DNA from 4 places in the Burkholderia sp. Bp9140 genome. Region 4 is predicted to be linked to each of the others. Evidence: riboswitches for the same ligand, from Rfam matches in the RefSeq annotation. Region 4 holds a riboswitch; each other region holds the start of a gene.
What was found. Region 4 has a riboswitch for cobalamin ahead of cobA (uroporphyrinogen-III C-methyltransferase). Riboswitches for the same ligand answer to the same signal wherever they lie in the genome.
Positions count from the first base shown of each region.

Region 1: it holds a riboswitch for cobalamin, as region 4 does, so the genes downstream of both, DIE21_RS03725 (TonB-dependent receptor domain-containing protein) here and cobA (uroporphyrinogen-III C-methyltransferase) in region 4, are expected to answer to the same signal.
Region 2: it holds a riboswitch for cobalamin, as region 4 does, so the genes downstream of both, DIE21_RS26165 (iron ABC transporter permease) here and cobA (uroporphyrinogen-III C-methyltransferase) in region 4, are expected to answer to the same signal.
Region 3: it holds a riboswitch for cobalamin, as region 4 does, so the genes downstream of both, DIE21_RS00040 (CbtB-domain containing protein) here and cobA (uroporphyrinogen-III C-methyltransferase) in region 4, are expected to answer to the same signal.

Region 1 is NZ_QTPQ01000003.1:114,631-119,186, forward strand. It holds gene DIE21_RS03715 (SDR family NAD(P)-dependent oxidoreductase) at 1-14, shown strand, start outside; gene DIE21_RS03720 (AraC family transcriptional regulator) at 163-1,176, shown strand; cobalamin riboswitch at 1,288-1,481, shown strand; gene DIE21_RS03725 (TonB-dependent receptor domain-containing protein) at 1,671-3,599, shown strand; gene DIE21_RS03730 (LysE family translocator) at 3,657-4,295, opposite strand; gene DIE21_RS03735 (Lrp/AsnC family transcriptional regulator) at 4,411-4,556, shown strand, end outside.
Region 2 is NZ_QTPQ01000034.1:33,691-38,246, reverse strand. It holds gene cobT (nicotinate-nucleotide--dimethylbenzimidazole phosphoribosyltransferase) at 1-179, opposite strand, end outside; gene DIE21_RS26170 (ABC transporter ATP-binding protein) at 232-1,044, opposite strand; gene DIE21_RS26165 (iron ABC transporter permease) at 1,041-2,039, opposite strand; cobalamin riboswitch at 2,429-2,682, opposite strand; gene DIE21_RS26155 (ATPase) at 2,859-3,209, shown strand; gene DIE21_RS26150 (cell division protein ZapA) at 3,206-3,520, shown strand; RNA gene ssrS (6S RNA) at 3,601-3,782, shown strand; gene DIE21_RS26140 (EVE domain-containing protein) at 3,853-4,314, shown strand; gene DIE21_RS26135 (SIMPL domain-containing protein) at 4,508-4,556, shown strand, end outside.
Region 3 is NZ_QTPQ01000001.1:5,276-9,831, forward strand. It holds gene DIE21_RS00030 (inorganic phosphate transporter) at 1-244, opposite strand, end outside; gene DIE21_RS00035 (histidine phosphatase family protein) at 386-973, opposite strand; cobalamin riboswitch at 1,017-1,159, shown strand; gene DIE21_RS00040 (CbtB-domain containing protein) at 1,191-1,400, shown strand; gene DIE21_RS00045 (CbtA family protein) at 1,414-2,148, shown strand; gene DIE21_RS00050 (LysR family transcriptional regulator) at 2,170-3,078, opposite strand; gene metE (5-methyltetrahydropteroyltriglutamate--homocysteine S-methyltransferase) at 3,207-4,556, shown strand, end outside.
Region 4 is NZ_QTPQ01000009.1:118,638-123,193, forward strand. It holds gene DIE21_RS10085 (cobyrinate a,c-diamide synthase) at 1-974, opposite strand, end outside; gene cobO (cob(I)yrinic acid a,c-diamide adenosyltransferase) at 978-1,580, opposite strand; gene DIE21_RS10095 (cobalamin biosynthesis protein) at 1,615-1,992, opposite strand; gene cobA (uroporphyrinogen-III C-methyltransferase) at 1,989-2,798, opposite strand; cobalamin riboswitch at 2,908-3,143, opposite strand; cobalamin riboswitch at 3,270-3,534, shown strand; gene cobW (cobalamin biosynthesis protein CobW) at 3,862-4,556, shown strand, end outside.

The DNA of each region.
Region 1 (4,556 bases), on a different contig from region 4:
CGGGCGACGCGTGACCGGCCGGGCCCAAGGCGATCCCGCCATGCCGTTTGCGTGCAACGCGGGCGGCGGCCGGCGCCGATTGCATTGTTGCGTGGCGACGGTTCGCGGCCGCCGGTCGCCCCGCCCACCGCCCCCTGTCGCGACGCTCCGAACGGGAATCCCATGAGACAAGGTGCGTTGCCGCCCCGCGGCCGCGTCCTGCCCGGCCTCGACGCACGCCTGCGAATCGAGCTCTCGCGCAGCGGTGTGCCGCCGGCGGGCACGACAACGCCCGGCGATTTCATCGCGCTGTACCGCGACGCGATCGAACGGCTCGAGGCGCAGGTCGCGCGCGGCGACGGCCATCCGCCGATGCGCAAGCAGGAAGTCGACCTGATGTGCCGCTGCCTGCTCAGTTGCGCGACGCTCGCCGACGCGATCCGCTGCGCGGCCGAGTTCTGCGAGATGCTGACGCCGCGTGCCGGCATGCTGTCGCTCGCGGTGCGCGACGGACGTGCGACGTTCCGGATGGATTCGCTGCGCCGCACGCGCGGCCCGGCCGCGTGCCTCGTCGACCTGACGGGGCTGTTCTGCTATCTGCAGCTGTTCGGCTGGCTGATCGGGCAGCCGCTGCGGCCGGACGAAGTCTGGCTCGGCCATTCGCGCCGCAACGACGCGATGCCGCTGCTCGGGCTCTTCAACGCGCCGGTCGACGTCGGCCGCAAAAGCTACGGCTTCGCGTTCGACGCGACGCGGCTCGATGCCCGCGTGATCCGCCAGCCGGGCGAGCTCGCCGCGTTCCTCGTCGATTTTCCGTTTCGCCTGATCGATGCGGCGCCGGCCGTCGTGTCATGGGCGCAGCAGGTGCGCGGCTTTCTCGATGCGGCGCTCGCACGCGAGCAGGCGCTGCCCGCGCTTGCCGAGGTGGCGACATGGCTCGGCGTCAGCGAAGCGACGTTGCGGCGGCGGCTGACGGCCGAAGGCAGCGGCTATCACGTGTTGCGCGAGCGGTGCCTTGCCGACGTCGCGCGGCGCTGCCTGCGCGAGTCGGACTGGCCGGTCGCACGGATCGCCGCGCATCTCGGGTTCGGCGGCGAGGAAGCGTTTCGGCGGGCGTTCGTGCGATGGACGGGCATCGCGCCAAGCCGGTTCCGGCACGATTGCGGCGTCGCCGAGATCCCGTTTCATCAGACATGAAACGCGGTTCGGGCGCCTCGAAAAGAAAAGCTTGGGAAAGTATTCACCGGACAATGACGTTTTTCCGCATCCCTGCGCACCCCGGTAATTGACGCGCCTGAGTGCTCGCCATTACGCTTGCGCGCTGATGGTTCCCGGGAACGGGATCAAAAGGGAACGCAGGAGAGGCAGTGCCTCGAATCTGCGGCTGCCCCCGCAACTGTAAGCGGCGAATCCGCGCCACCGCGCGCCACTGGGAAACCGGGAAGGCCGGCGCGAATGACGACCCGCGAGCCAGGAGACCTGCCATCGACCCGAGGTCCAAGCAGCCGCACCGGGCGGGGTGTCCCGATGCGCCAGCACCGCCTTTGGCGGTCGCCCCGTTGCATGGACGGCCCGACCTCAGGACCCTTCAGATGTCCATCATTTCCGTATCCGCTTCCACGCCGGAAGCGTCGCGCCGCTGCGTCGCCGGCATGCGCGGCGCGTCCGCGCGCGATCACGCCCGCTGCCGCATGAAACTTCGCCACCTTCTCGCCACGTCCGCCGCCACGGCGCTGCTCTCCCCGATCGCCCATGCCGCCGGCGACACGGTGCTCGCGCAGCCGTCGCAGCCCGCGGACGGCACCGCCCTGCCGACGATCACCGTGACCGACACGCGGCACCTGCCCGAATCGTTCGACCAGCGCTACGCGTCGACGCAGGTGCTCACGCGCGCCGATCTCGACCGGCTGTCGCCGAGCGACCCGAGCATCACGCAGGCGCTCGCGACGCTGCCGGGCGTCACCGTCTCGCAGAACGGCGGCCCCGGCTCGTCCGCATCGGTCAGCATCCGCGGCTCGTCGGCCAGCCAGGTCGCGGTGTTCATCGACGGCATCCGGATCGGCTCGCCGACCACCGGCATCGCGCCGTGGGCCGACCTGCCGACCGAAGCATTCGAGCGCGTCGAAGTGATCTCGGGGCCGGCTGCCGCGTCATTCGGCGCGAACGCGATGGGCGGCGTCGTGCAGTTGTTCACGCGCCGCGCCGCCGGCCAGCCGAACCAGACGACCGTGTCGTTCGGCGGCGGCTCGAACAAGACCTTCGACACGCAGCTGCGCACGTCGGGCACCGTGCCGTCGACCGGGCCGCTCGCCGCGCTCGGCGGTCTCACCTATTCGCTCGGCCTGCACGCGTACAACACGGCCGGCATCGACGCGACGCGGCCCGTGTTGCCGTACCACGAGGACGGCCGCAATCCGTATCACGCGCAGGACCTCGATGCACGCCTCGGCTATGCGAGCGACAACTGGTCGATCTCGACGTTCGTGCTGTACCACCGCTCCGACCTGTCCTACGACAACGCCGGCTTTGCGAACCGCGAGCTCGATCATCAGCTGACGACCGGCGTCGCGTTCCATCTCGACATCACGCCCGACACGCAGTTCGACCAGTCGGTCGGTTATGCGAACGACCGCCAGTTCCTGTACGCGAGCGACCCGGCCATCCCGACCGACCAGATCAACTCGCAGCGCATCAGCGCGTCGACGTCGCTGACGCATCAGGCGCACGGCTTCCACCTGTTCGGCGTGCCGCTGTCGGGCGAGACGAAGATCGCGTACGACTTCACGCGCGAACAGGCGTTCCTGCCGCTCGACGTGCCGGACGGCGTGCCGACGCGCAACGATTCCGCGTTCTCGCTGCATCAGTCGGCCACGCTCGGCAACGTGACGATGTTCGTCGCGGGCCGTCACGAGATCATCGCGGGGAAAGCCGTGAACACCGGCAACGCCGCGCTGTCGTGGGCGATCACGCCGGTCTATACGGCGCGCGTGTCGTACGGCAATGCGTTCCGCCTGCCGACGTTCAACGACCTGTACTACCCCGGTTACGGCAATCCGGACCTGAGCCCGGAGCGCAGCGATTCGGTCGAGGCCGCGCTCGACGCGAACACGGCGTACGGCACGTTCAGCGCCGCGATCTACGACACCCGCGTCAGCAACCTGATCGCGTACAACCCCGCGACGTTCTCGCCGATGAACATCGGCCGCGCGCATATCCGCGGCATCGACCTGTCGTACAAGGGCACGATCGGCCGCTCGACGCCGGTGAGCATCGCGGTCGGCATCCTGAATCCGCAGGACGAGACCAACGACAGCTGGCTCAACCGCCGGCCGCGCCAGACCATCAGCGTGAACGTCGACCACACGTGGGACGAACTGCACCTGCACGCGCTGAGCACGGGTGCAACGGTGAGCTATGGCGGCACGACGTTCGACGACCCGGCCAACACGACATATCTGCCGTCGACCCTGACCGTGAACCTGCGCGCGTCGTACAGGATCAATGCGCACCTGACGGTGTCGGCGTCGCTGTCGAACCTGTTCGACCGTCAGACCATGACCGCATACGGCTACAACACGCTCGGCCGCACCGCGTTCGGCAAGGTCAGCTATACGTTCTGACCAGGACGGTCGGTGCATCGGCGCCCGCGGTCGCGGGTGTCGATGTCGCGGCTCGCGTCAGGACCAGACGACGATGCGCACGCCCGCAATCAACTGGATCGCGCCGAACGCCGCGATCACGACGGCCGACACGCGCGACAGCCCGTGCATGAGCGTCAGCGACATCTTCGTGCGCAACGCGGCGGTCGTGCTGCTCAGGCACAGCCACCATACCGCGGAACCCAGGAACACGCCGGCGACCATCAGCGCGACGGTCGGCCCCATCGCGTCGTCATGCGTGCCCGCCAGCGGGCCGAGCGCCGCGAAGATTCCGACGAACGACAGGATCGTCATCGGGTTCGACAGCGTCAGGCCGAACGTCGTCAGGAAATCGCGCAGCACGGTCGTGCGCGGCAAATCGCGTGGTGCCGCCGACGCGGCCGGCGCCTGCCGCGCGATGGACCAGGCCAGCCACACGAGGAACGCACCGCCGCCGATTTTCAGCACAACGGTCAGCATCGGAAACGTGGTGACGATGCCGGCGACGCCCAGCGCGCCGAGCAGCCCGTAGATCGCATCGGCGCACGCGGCGCCGATGCCCGTCGCGAATCCCGCGCGAAAGCCGCGGCTCAGGCTGCGCTGGATGCACAGCATGCCGATCGGGCCGACCGGCACCGCGATCGACAATCCCATCACGACGGACTTGATGAACAGCATGGCCGGCTCCTCGCGACATCCCGTGGCTCGAAACATCATCGTAGGGAAAGTCCGGTCGCCGCTGAAGGCGGTTTTTAAGGAAAAATGAGCGCTTCACCTTAAAAACTCCGCCGCAATGGACGAACTCGACTGGAAGATACTCGCGCTGCTGCAGGCCAACGGCCGCATCAGCTACACGGAACTGGCGCGCCAGGTTCATCTGTCGGTGCCGGCGGTGACGGAACGCGTGAAGCGTCTCGAATCGGCCGGCGTGATCGACGG
Region 2 (4,556 bases), on a different contig from region 4:
GGACGCTGCACGTGCGGCCGCTCGGTGCGCTGGATCAGGCCGATCTGCAACGCGATCGCCTCGAGCTGGCCGAGACTGCCGGGCGGCTTGGTCTTGTGATCGATCACATGCTGCAGGCGCTTGCGCAGCGTGTCGTCGAGCGGCGCGATCGCGGGCGGGAAGTCGGTCGGTTTCGTCATCGGAAGATTGCCTCGCTGGCGCGGCCGGTGCCGCGCATCGAAAGAAGAAGGTTCATCGTCGCTCGGGCCACGCGGGCAGCAGCGCGTCGCGGCCGTTCTCGCGGATCAGCACGAGCGGGTAGCCGAACGCGTCGCTCGCGCGCGCCGGCGTCAGCACGTCGTGCACGGGGCCCGCCCACGCATGGCCGCGGCCATCGAGCAACAGCGCGTGCGTCGCGAAACGCCGCGCGAGATTCAGGTCGTGGCACGAGAACAGCACCGTGCGCGGGCCCGCGTCGAGCCATGCGCCCAGCGCGGTCAGGCCGTCGACCTGGTGATGCAGGTCGAGATGGGCGAGCGGCTCGTCGAGCAGCATCAGCGGCGCGTCCTGGCACAGCGTCGCGGCCAGCGCGACGCGCTGCCGCTCGCCGCCCGACAGCGACAGCACGTCGCGCGACGCGAGCGCGGCCAGCCCGAACGTCGCGAGCGCGTCACGCGCGGCCGCGCGGTCGCCGTCGCGCTCCCAGCCCCAGCCGCCGAGATACGGAAAGCGGTTGAGCAGAACCGTGTCGAATACCGTCGCGCTGAACGCGTCGTGCAATTGTTGCGGCATCAGCGCGCGGCGCCGTGCGAGCTGTTCGGGCGGCCATGCGGCGAGCGGCCGGCCGTCGATCTCGACCTGGCCGCCGGCCGGCCGCTGCAAACCCGCGAGCGTCGCGAGCAGCGTCGTCTTGCCTGCGCCGTTCGGTCCCGCGACGCACCAGATCTCGCCAGGCCGGAACGCCTGCGTGAAGCCGTCGAGCAGCGTCCGTTCGCCGGCCTTCAGTGTCAGGTCGAGCGCCGCGCAGGTCATGTCGCCGGCGGCATGCGGTGCGGCGTGGGTCATCGCATCGGTCTCCTCAGCAACATCCACAGGAACACCGGTACGCCGATCAACGCGGTCATCACGCCGACCGGCAATTGCGCGGGCGCGATCGCGGTGCGCGCGAGCAGGTCGGCCGCCATCACGCCGCCGCCGCCCGCGAGCATCGCGGCGGGCAGCAGCATGCGCTGGTCGTTGCCGAATGCGAGCCGCAGCGCGTGCGGCACGACGAGGCCGACGAAGCCGATCGTGCCGGCCGTCGTCACCGCCGCCGCGGCGGCCAGCGACGCGACGAGGTAGATCCGCATGCGCAGCCGCGCGACCGGCACGCCGAGCGCGAGCGCGGTCGCGTCGCCGCGCAGCAGCACGTTCAACTGCGGCGCGGCCGGCAGCGCGACGCCCGCGGCCAGCAGCAGCGCGCCCGATGCGAACCACGGCGCCGTCACGCCGTTCAGGTCGCCCGTCAGCCAGAAGAGGATGCCACGCAGCCGCGCATCGGGCGCGAGCGACAGCAGCAGCGTGACGAGCGCGCCCCATCCGGCCGCGATCACGACGCCCGTGAGCAGCAACCGCGGCGACGCGTCGCGTGAATCGGCGCGCCACAGCTCGCGGCGGGCTAGCCCGAGCACGAGCGCGACCGACACGAGCGCGCCGGCGAACGCGGACGCATCGACGAGCCACCAGGCGGCGCCCGCGATCATCGAGACGAGCGCGAAGCCGGCCGCGCCGCCGGACACGCCGAGCACGTATGGCTCCGCGAGCGGATTGCGCAACAGCACCTGCAACAGCGCGCCGGCAAGCGCAAGCAGCGCGCCGCACGCGAAGCCCGCAAGCGCGCGCGGCAGCCGCAGCGTGCGCACGATGTCGGCGAACAGCGCATCGCCACCGTGCGGCACGAGCGACGCGAGCGCCTGCCATGGCGACATCGGCACGCTGCCGATCGACAGCGACGCGACGAACAGCAGCGCGACCGCGGCCGCGAGCACGGCCCAGATCGCGGCGGCACGCGCGGCGCTCATGCGGTGCGCGGCATCGTGCACGATGCGCGACACGCCGGCTGACCGCTGTTGCGGGCCGAGTGCGGCATGGGCGTCGCGCCTCGGCGCGTTGTAGGCATACGCAAGCTCGTCATCCTTGTCGAACGGGTTGTTGCGCCGCGCGCCGGCCATACCGGCATGCGACGGCCGCGCCCCCTCGGGCCGCACCTTCGCGCAGCGGGCGTTCTGCGCAATATAGTGGAAGGCGCCGCATCGGGTCGATCGGCTTCCGCCGCAGTCTGCGCGACGGCGGCAAGCGGTGTGCCGCGGCGGGCGCCGAGCGCCGTGCGGACGATTGGGGTCAGCATCGAAGACAAGTCCCGTGAAACACTGCGCGCCCCGCTTCCCCGCAGGCCGCGCGTCATGAAGCCGTGCAGGCTCCTCGCCTCGGCCGGTATCCGGGCTGGCGGCGTACCGGCTCGCCTTCCCGCGCGTTTCACGCGCAGTGGCCCGCGCCCGCGTGCGACCTGCACGCGAAACGCGCCCGAGCCGGCCTGCATCATGCGACGCGGCCGCTTACCGTTGCGGGGGCAGCGCAGGTTGGCGATCTCCGGGCGGAGCGCGCGCCCTGCTTCCCGTTTAACCGCGCGACGCACGCGCGAGCACCGAGGCGGCGCCAGTTTAGGAGCGGGCCGCACGAGCGTCAAGAAAGCGGCCGGACGCGTGCCGGAAGCGCATCGCGCACGCGCCGGACCCGCGCATTCGCAGCAAGAAGCCGGGGTGTTACGACTGGAAACGTTACAGATGTCGGAATGCGCGTTATTCCGCGCTAAAATGCTGGGTCTTTAGAGGACGCAGCAAATGCTCAACGAACTCGAAACCTTATCTCAAAATATTGGCCGTCTGATCTCGCTGAACAAGCGCTATCACTCGGAACGGCTCGCGCTCGAGGAGCAGGTCGCGCAAATGCGCGCGGAAGCGGACACCGTCCGCGCGGAACTCGCGCAACTGCGCGACGAACGCAATGCGCTCGCGGCCGAGCGCGACACGCTGTCGGCAAAGATCGACGACGCCCAGGTCAAACTGAACGCGATTCTCGAAAAGCTGCCGCGCACGAAGAGCGTGGAGCAAGCCGACAACCAGCTCGACCTGCTGGATGCGCAGGCGCGCACGGATAGCGACGACGCGGCCAGCCACGGAGAACATGCATGAGCACCAAGCAGATCGAAGTCTCGATTCTCGGTCAGCCCTATCGGCTCGCCTGTTCGGCCGAGACCGAAGCGGCGCTGCTCGAGGCCGTCGCGCGCGTCGACGCCGAAATGTCGAAGATCCGCGCGAACAGCTCGGTGCGCGGCACCGATCGCATCGCGGTGATGGCGGCACTGTCGCTCGCATCCGAATTGCTGCGGCTGCAAACGAGCGTGCGGCACGGTGAAGCATTTCCGGCGGAAGAAATCCGTCGTACAATGCACCAGATGAACGAACAGCTCGGCGCGGTGCTCGCACAGCACGAGACGCAGTAAGGTTTGATCGATGCGTCGATTCCCCTTGATCTCGGCGATCAACGGTGGTCAAATTGGCGCAACGAAACACAGTTCAGTCAGCTTCCCTGCCTGGTTCGCCAAGGTCATATATTCCTTGAACCAATGCCATGTGCACGGTTGCGGAAATTTGTAGCACGGGCGCGCGCGTCACTCTGTCTGATGTACCCGATGTGCTGCTAACTGCGACCAATTCTGAACCTCAGGTTCAGGATGCCGGCCTAGCGGCCAAGGCGGGGACCTATTCAACGGCATCGGGCGAGTCCCGATGCCGTTTCCTTTTGCAGCGGCCCTTTCTGCGTCGATCACGATCCATGCAATACTGGCTGATGAAGTCCGAACCGGACGAAGCAAGCATCGACGATCTCGCGCACGCGCCGCAGCACTCGCTGCCCTGGACCGGCGTGCGCAACTATCAGGCGCGCAATTTCATGCGCGATACGATGACGGTCGGTGACGGCGTGCTGTTCTATCACTCGAGCTGCCCCGAGCCGGGCATCGCGGGCCTCGCCGAAGTCTCGTCGACGCCCTACCCCGATCCCACCCAGTTCGATCCGAAAAGCCCTTATTACGATCCGAAGTCGACGCAGGAAGCACCGCGCTGGCTGCTCGTCGACGTGCGCTTCGTGAAAAAGTCGCCGCTCGTGCCGCTCGCCGCGCTGCGCGAACACGACGAACTCGCCGACATGCGCGTGCTCGCACGCGGCAACCGGCTGTCGATCACGCCCGTCACGCGCGCCGAATGGCGCTTCATCACCGAAAAGCTGATGAAGTAGGCGCACGCGGTAAACGCACGCCAAACGTCAAATCCGGTCAACACGCGCCACCGCCACGGAACTCGCGGCGCGTTCGCGCGGCCTAAGCAACCGCTGTCGTCCGATCGGGCCGACGGCCGTTTTTTCGTCGCGCGGTACGCCCGCGTCGCGCACGCGTGATCCGCGTGCGCGCCCTCGCACAAGGAGTCCAACAATGACCAAGAAATCCGCACTCGCGCTGTCGCTCGCCCTCGCCGCCGCCA
Region 3 (4,556 bases), on a different contig from region 4:
CCGCATTCGCGGTGTCGTGGAAGCCGTTGACGAATTCGAAGCCGAGCGCGATCACCAGCGCGGCGCCGAGCATCAGGTACGGGAACAGCGACCCTTCGCGGATGAGCGACAGATCGGCAATCAGGTGGGTGGCGATATAGACGGCGCCGATTGCGAGCACCAGCAGGAAGACGGCATAGCCGACCTGCCGGGTGCGTTCGGTGGAGCCGGAATTGTTTGCGGCGGACGAAGCAGGCTGATTCATGACGGCATCTCATAAGGGAACCGCAGCCGATCCTAGCTTTCGCTATCCGTCAGTTTGATGACAGTCGGGAGGACGAACCGTTCACATTACACGCATGTAAGAAAGTGGCGCCGTCAATCTCCATATAGTGAACAGGCGGGCCTACGCATCGGTATCGCGTCGAACGTCGTCCGCGGGCAAGGTCCAGCCGTCTCGCGACGCGGTGAATACCATGCACGACAGCGGCGCGACCTCGATGCGGGTCGCAGCCTTCGTGTCCATCCGACGCACGTGCGCGATGGCCGCCCGAACGATCGTCGCATGGGTGATCGCGACGATATCGCGACCGCGCGGCAGCGCGTTCAACCACGCGCCGACGCGGCGCGCGACGTCCTCGAACGATTCCCCGCCGTGCGGCGACGCGGACGGATCGTCGATCCAGGCGCCGAGTTCGTCGGGCAGGTCGCGCGCGAGGTCGTGCAGCCGCTTGCCGCGCCAGTTGGCGTAGTCGACATCGCGCAGCGCATCGTCGATGCCGGCGCGCAGCCCGAGCGCGTCGGCGGTTTGCTGCGCACAACGTGCGGGGCTGCACAGCACGATCGCGTCGCGGCCGCCTTCGAACGACTCGCGCAGCGCGGCTGCATCGACGAGCCCGCGCGCATCGAGCGGATCGTCAGCGGGAAACGCGCCGGTGCGCATCGCACGGGTCGGCGCATGCGCGATCATGCGCAGCGAGGCAGGGTGGGTCATGTCGATGCTCGGAGGATTCGGGGCGGCCGCGCCCGTCGTGCGCGGGCCTTCAACACGCGCACGTTCGCGCGTACAATTCGCCCGATACGAAGCGCGGAAGCCGGTGCAAGCCCGGCGCGGTCGCGCCACTGTAACCGGGGATCCTCAATCCCGGAAGCCAGACCTGCGTTCGTACCATCCAACATTTGTCGGGGCGCGATTCCCCTGAGGTGCATCCATGAGCGAAGCAGTGCTGAAGCCGGTCGTCGTGCCGGCCCCCATTCCCGTCCGCGAATTGTTGCCGTGGGCCGTCTTCGTCGGCTTGATCCTGCTGCTCGCGCTATATTTCGTCGGCGCGGAACAGGGCGCGACGTCGCTCGTGCCGGGCATGTACGTGCACGAGTTCGTCCACGACGGCCGCCATCTGCTCGGCTTTCCCTGCCACTGACGCGGAGTACACGATGGTTGGAAAGCTGCTCATGCGCGGGATGCTCGCAGGCATCGCCGCGGGCCTCCTCACGTTCGGTTTCGCCAAGATCGTCGGCGAGCCGCAAGTCGATCAGGCGATCGCCTTTGAAGCATCGCACGATGCCGGGAATGGCGATTCGCCGGAGCACGAACACGAACACGAACTGGTCAGCCGCCATACGCAGTCCGGCCTCGGCCTGCTGACGGGCGTCGTGGCCTACGGCGCGGCATTCGGCGGGCTGTTCTCGCTGGTCTTCGCGTACGCATACGGGCGCGGCGGCCGCCTTCCGGCACGACCGCTGGCCGCGTGGCTCGCACTGGCGGCGTTCATCACGCTCGTGATCGTGCCGAACATCAAATATCCGGCCAGTCCGCCCGCGGTCGGGGATCCCGACACGATCGGCCATCGCACCGGCCTGTTTTTCCTGATGATCGCGATCTCGATCGCGACGATGGTGTTCTCGGTCAGCGTGCGCCGCCATCTGCTGGCGAAGCTCGGCCAGTGGAACGCGTCGATCGTCGCAGGGCTCGTGTTCGTCGCGATCATCGCGGCCGTGCAGATCGGGCTGCCGTCGTTCAACGAAGTGCCGGCCGCTTTCCCGGCCGCCGTGCTGTGGAAATTCCGCGTCGCGGCGATCGGCATGCAGGTGATCATGTGGACGACGATCGGCCTGCTGTTCGGCGCATGGGTCGAACGCGGCGAACGCACCGGCATGCGCGCCGCCTGACGCGCATGGCGCGGAGCGTGCCTAGCGCAGCATGCGCGGCGCGCTCCACGTCGATTCGCGCGCCAGCGCGACGAATGCGGCCAGATAGTCGATCGACGCATCCGCCTCGCGGATGCCGAGAAAGATCTGCTTCGAAATCCCCTTCTCGCCGAGCCTGACCGGCACGACCGGCATCCGGTCCGCGTATTCGTCGGCAAGCCATCCCGGCAGCGCGGCCACGCCGCGCCCGCTTGCCACCATCTGCAGCATGATGTCGGTCGTCTCGATCGACTTGTGGCGCCGGGGCACGATGCCGGCCGGCGTCAGGAACTGATTGTAGATGTCGAGCCGGTCGGTCTCGACCGGGTAGGTGATCAGGACCTCGTCGGTCAGCTGCTCGGGCGTCACGTAGTCGGCGTTCGCGAACCGGTGCGTCTCCGCGACCATCAGCACCTGCTCGTAATCGAACACCGGATCGAAGCGCAGCCCCGGCTTGTTCAGCGGGTCGGGCGTCACGAGCACGTCGATGTCATGGCCGAACAGCGCGCCGATGCCGCCGAACTGGAAGCGCTGCTTCACGTCCACGTCGACGTCCGGCCAGCGCGACAGGTACGGCGACACGACCTTCAGCAGCCACTGATAGCACGGATGGCACTCCATCCCGATGCGCAGCGTGCCGCGCTCACCCTTTGCATACTGCTTCATCCGCTCCTCGGCGAGCTCGAACTGCGGCAGCAGCCGGTGTGCCAGCTTCAGCAGATATTGCCCGCCCTGCGTGAGCCGCAGGCCGCGTCCTTCCCGATCCCAGATCGGCGTGCCGAGCTGCTGCTCGATCTTCCGGACGGTGTGGCTGAGCGCCGATTGGGTGAGATGCAGCGCATTGGCGGCCGCCGTCAGCGAGCCCTGGCGCTCGACTTCGCGGATCACGACAAGATGGAATCGTTCCAGCATGGCTATCGCTTATCCCACGAACACATGAACAAATTTAATGGATGAATGAAATAATGCCATTTTATTTCATGGAATGAAATCCCTATGATGGCTGCCGGATCTTCAATTTTTCTCTGGACGGCAGCTTCATGGTTACGACACACAACCTCGGTTTTCCGCGCATCGGCGCGAAGCGCGAACTCAAGTTCGGTCTCGAGCGCTACTGGAAGGGCGAATCGTCGCGCGACGAGCTGAAGGCACTCGGCGCCGAGCTCCGCCGGCGCCACTGGAACGACCAGCGCGACCTCGATCTCGCGCCGATCGGCGATTTCGCGTTCTACGACCAGGTGCTCGACATGAGCTTCACGCTCGGCAACCTGCCGAAGCGCGTGCGGGACTTCCATGGCGATGCGCTCGACAACTATTTCCGCGTCGCGCGTGGCCGTTCGGCGCAGTCGGCGGAGGAACACGCGGCATGCTGCGGCGGTGTCGCGGCCGGTGAAATGACGAAGTGGTTCGACACGAACTATCACTACATCGTCCCGGAATTCCACGCGGACACGAACTTCTCGCTCGATCCGTCGCGCCTGCTCGGGCAGCTGGCCGAGGCGAAAGCGCAGGGCGTGAACGCGAAGCCGGTGATCCTCGGCCCCGTCACGTATCTGTGGCTCGGCAAGGCGAAGGACGATTCGGATCGCCTCGCGCTGCTGCCGAAGCTGCTGCCGGTGTACGGCGCGCTGCTCGACACGCTGACCGCACAGGGCGTCGAATGGGTGCAGATCGACGAGCCGATCCTCGTGACCGAACTCGACGCCGAATGGCGCCAGGCATTCCGCACCGCGTATGCGGCGCTGGAAACGCGCCGTATCAAGCTGCTGCTCGCCACGTACTTCGGCCAGCTTCGGGACAACCTGACGCTCACGGCTTCGCTGCCGGTCGACGGCCTGCATATCGACGCGATCAACGCCCGCGACGAAATCGATGCACTGGTGCGTGAATTGGCGGCCGATCGCGTGCTGTCGGTGGGCGCGATCAACGGCCGCAACATCTGGAAGACGGACCTGAACGCGACGCTCGACTGGCTCGAGCCGCTCGCGAACCTGCTCGGCGCGCGCCTGTGGCTCGCGCCGTCGTGCTCGCTGCTGCACGTGCCGGTCGATCTCGCGAGCGAAGAGAAGGTCGATGCGGAGATCCGTTCGTGGCTCGCGTTCGCGCTGCAGAAGCTCGACGAGCTGAAGGTGCTCGCGACCGCGCTGAACGAAGGCCGCGGCAAGGTGGCCGACGCGCTCGCGGCGAATGCCGCGGCGATCGCGTCGCGCCGCCGCTCGCCGCGCGTGAACAACCCGGCGGTGAAGGCTGCAATCGCCCGCATCGACGCGCAGCTCGGCAACCGCGTGAGCCCCTATCCGGAGCGCGCGCCAAAGCAGTCGGCACGCCTGAACCTGCCGGCCTTCCCGACGACGACGATCGGCTCGTTCCCGCAGACCGCCGAAATTCGC
Region 4 (4,556 bases):
ACCATGCCCCCGCATTCCGCGACGATCGGCCGGCCGGCCGCCGCGTGTGCGCGAATCGTCCGCGCGGTCACGGCATTCGCCGCGAGCGTCGCCGCATGCAGTTCCGGATACCCGCCCGGCAGGAACAGCGCGTCGCACTCGCCGGGCACGGGTTCGTCGGCAAGCGGGGAAAAGAACCGCAGTTGCGCACCCAGCGCATCGAGCAGCGCGAGATTGGCCGGATAGATGAACGAGAACGCCGCATCGCGCGCGATCGCGATCCGCTTGCCGGCAAGCGCGCGCGGCAGCGGGGTGCGGACGTCCGGTTCCGCGAACGAGACGGCCGGCGGCAATTCGGCGAGCGCCGTCTGCGCGAGCACGTCGGCCGCACGATCGAGCCGCGCATCGAGGTCGCCGATGTCGGCCGGCTGGTGCAGGCCGAGATGCCGTTCCGGCAGCGCGATGCCCGCATCGGCCGGCACGTGCCCGAGCCAGCGCAAGTCGTCCGGCAGCGCCTGCCGCAACAGTTCCGCGTGTCGCGGCGACCCGACGCGGTTCGCGAGCACGCCGTGAAACGGCACCTCCGGCCGGAACCGGGCGAGCCCGAACGCGACCGCCGCGAACGTCTGCGCCATCGCCTTCGCGGAAATCACCGCGACGACCGGCACGCCGAACGCCGCCGCGAGATCGGCGCTGCTCGGCGTGCCGTCGAACAACCCCATCACGCCTTCGATCAGGATCAGGTCCGCGTCGCGCGCGGCCTCGGCGAGCAGCGCGCGGCAGCCGGCTTCACCGACCATCCCGAGATCGAGCGCGTGCACGGGCGCGCCGCTCGCGCGCGCGAGCAGCATCGGGTCGAGAAAGTCCGGCCCGGTCTTGAACACCCGCACGCGCCGGCCGAGCCGGCGGTGCAGCCGCGCGAGTCCGGCCGTCACCGACGTCTTGCCCTGGCCGGACGCGGGCGCGCTGACGAACAGCGCGGGGCAGGCCGGCATCGGTCAGAACTCCACGCCGCGCTGGGCCTTCACGCCTTGCTCCTTGTACGGATGCTTGACGAGCCTCATTTCGGTGACGAGGTCGGCCGCATCGATCAGCGCATCGGGCGCATGCCGGCCGGTGACGACGACGTGCACCGAATCCGGCCGCGCGACGAGCGTCGCGAGCACTTCGTCGAGCGGCAGGTATTCGTACTTCAGCACGGTGTTCAGCTCGTCGAGGATCACCATCCGGTACTCGCCGCTTTCGATCATCCGGCGCGCCTCGTCCCAGCCCTTGCGCGCGGTCGCGATGTCGGCGTCGCGGTTCTGCGTGTTCCACGTATAGCCGTCGCCCATCGTCACGAAGTCGCATTCCGCGACCGCGCCGAGGAAGTCGCGCTCGGACGTGTGCAGCGCGCCCTTGATGAACTGCACGACGCCGAGCCGCATGCCATGGCCGAGCACGCGCACGGCCATGCCGAACGCGGCCGTGCTCTTGCCCTTGCCGTTGCCGGTGTTGACGATCAGCAGGCCCTTTTCCTGGGTGGCGGCAGCCTGCTTCTTTTCATGGCCGGCGCGGCGGCGTTCGGTCATCCGCTGATGGGATTCGGCATCGGTCTTCATCGGGAATCGTCCTGTCGAAAGCGAAACAAAGGGTTCAGAGCGGGCCGGCGAGCGCGACCGTCACGCCGTCCCGGATGGATTTGGGGCCGAGCAGCCGGCCATGCGGCGCCGCGAGCTGCGCGCACGGCTCGGCCACGCCCGCGACGCCGAAACGCGCGAGCGCGGCGGCCGACGGGCCGCTCAACGCCGGTTCGGGGCAATGCGCGAGCTGCGCCGCGTCGAACGCGACGAGCGGCCAGCCGCGCCGTGCGCACAGCGTGCGCAGCGGCCGGGCACGCGCCTTGTCGGCGAGCGTGGCGACGACGGCCGGCTCGGTGTCCGGGTAGCATGCCAGCGCCGCGCGGATCGCGGCATCGAGTTGCGCGGCCGTCACGCCCGTGCGGAAACCGACGCCGAGCGCGACGCGCATCATGCGCGGCCGCCGAGCGCCGCGCGCACCGCGGGATCGCCGGCGAGCGCCGCGACGCGGCCGATCACGACGATCGCCGGTGAACCGATGCCGGTTGCGCCCACCCGTTCGACGATCGTGTCGAGCGTCGCGAGCACGTGGCGCTGGCCGTCACGCGTGGCGTTCTCGATCGCCGCGCACGGCGTGTCGCCGGCCAGGCCGCCGTGACGCAGTGCGGCCGCGATCGCGTCGAGCCGGCGAATGCCCATGTAGATCACGATCGTCATCCGCGTCGCGGCGAGCGCGCGCCAGTCGGGTTCGTCCGCGCCCGCGCCGTGGCCCGTGACGAAGATCACGCCCTGCGCGTCGCCGCGATGCGTGACCGGAATGCCGAGCGCGGCCGGCGCGGCGATACCGGCCGTGATGCCGTTGACGACCTCGACCGGAAAACCGGCCGCGCCGAGCGCGAGCAGTTCCTCGCCGCCGCGGCCGAACACGAACGGATCGCCACCCTTGAGCCGCGCGACGCTGCGGCCCGCGCGCAGATGCGCGAGCATCGCGGCGACGATCGTTTCCTGCGGCGTCGAGGCATGGCCGCCGCGCTTGCCGACGTGCTCGATGCGTGCGTCGGCACGCGCGTGGCGCAATACGTCGGGGTTCACGAGATCGTCGACGAGCAGCACGTCGGCCGCGGCGATCGCGCGCACGGCCTTCAGCGTCAGCAGATCGGCGTCGCCGGGGCCGGCGCCGACGAGCCATGCGCGGCTCATCGGACGCGGCACGGCGCGCACCGTGTCGTGGCAGTGGAAAGGGGACAGCGAGCGGCACATCGGCGGCCGGCGGACAGGCAATGCATGACGGATCGAGCGAAGCCCGCGCAAGCGCGGGCGGAATGCGCATCCCATCCGTCCCCCGCGGATCGGGCGTTCGGCGAGCATCGGGCTCGCCCCTTGCGTCGGCCGGTATCCGGGCTGGCCGCTTGCCAGGCCGCAGCCTTCCCGCCCGCTGAAGGGCAGTGGCATCGCGGGCGGCCTGGGCGCGTGCGGGGGAACCGCGGCGCGCGGGCGGCGTACCGTTGCGGGGACAGCACAGGCCGGCCGGACTTCCGCCTCCTGTTTCCCGTTTAACTGCGTGCGCGGAATGCGCACGCGAGCACCGAACGCGGCGCATACGATAGCACAGCGGCCGGCCCGCGCGAACCCGCCGCGCGGGCGCCGGATGTGGCCCCGGATGCGGCGCCGCGGCCATGCCGAACACCCCGCGGCAGCTCGTTCCGCCTTGACGCTCCCGGCACCGCCGCCTACACTCGCACGCGTTTTGGTGCTCGCGCGCGCTCCTCCGGCGCGCGCAGTTAAACGGGAAACAGGGAGCCCGCCTGCGCCGCAGTCGAGCCAACCTGTGCTGCCCCCGCAACGGTAAGCGAACGCGTCGCGCGCAAGCGCCACGCAGCGCCGCTTCGCCGCATGCCCGCCGCATGCGGACGACTGCCACTGGATGCCGTGCATCCGGGAAGGCGAAGCGGCGTGTTCGTCAGCCCGGATACCGGCCGAAACGTTGGGGTTCAGCGCCGCGGGGAGGCGGCGCATCGTCCACGGCCGCAGCACGCCCGACGCCCGAGCGTTTCCCGCTTTCTCCGCCGATCCGTCCGTCGCATGCACGTGCGCGGACCCGAACGGAGAACGGCAGGCGGCGCGGGCAGGGCCGGCGGCCGTGTTGGCATTCACCATGTCGACCGTTCGCAAGGAAGCGTCATGTCCGATTCGTCGTGCCGTCCGTTGCGCAGCCGTCCGTCCGGACCGAGCCGCGACATCCCCGCGATCCGCCAGATGACATGCCGCGCCGCATTCGACGCGACGATCCCGGCCTGATTCCATTTTCGCCACAGGACCTACCATGACCCTACGCAAGCTTCCCGTCACGATCGTCACGGGCTTTCTCGGCAGCGGCAAGACCACGCTGATGCGCCACATCCTGCAGCATGCCGAAGGCCGCCGCATCGCGGTGATCGTCAACGAATTCGGCGAGCTCGGCATCGACGGCGAAATCCTCAAGGGCTGCGGCATCGGCTGCGAGGATACGGAGGGCGCGCAGGGCGAAGCGTCGGGCCAGCTGTACGAACTCGCGAACGGCTGCCTGTGCTGCACCGTGCAGGAGGAGTTCTATCCGGTGATGGAAGCGCTCGTCGAGCGCCGCGCCGACATCGATCACGTGCTGATCGAGACGTCCGGCCTCGCGCTGCCGAAGCCGCTCGTGCAGGCCTTCAACTGGCCGACGATCCGCAACAGCTTCACGGTCGACGCGGTCGTGACCGTCGTCGACGGCCCGGCTGCCGCGAGCGGCCAGTTCGCCGAGAACCCGCAGGCCGTCGACGCGCAGCGTCGCGCCGATCCGAACCTCGACCACGAATCGCCGCTGCACGAACTGTTCGCCGACCAGCTGTCGTCCGCCGATCTCGTGATCGTGAACAAGGCCGACCTCGTCGCCGATGCGCAGTTCGCCGAGATCGAAGCCGCGATCCGCGAGGAAATTCCCCCGCAGGTGAAGATCGTGCGCGCGACGCGCGGCGAACTGGACCTCGCGATGCTGCT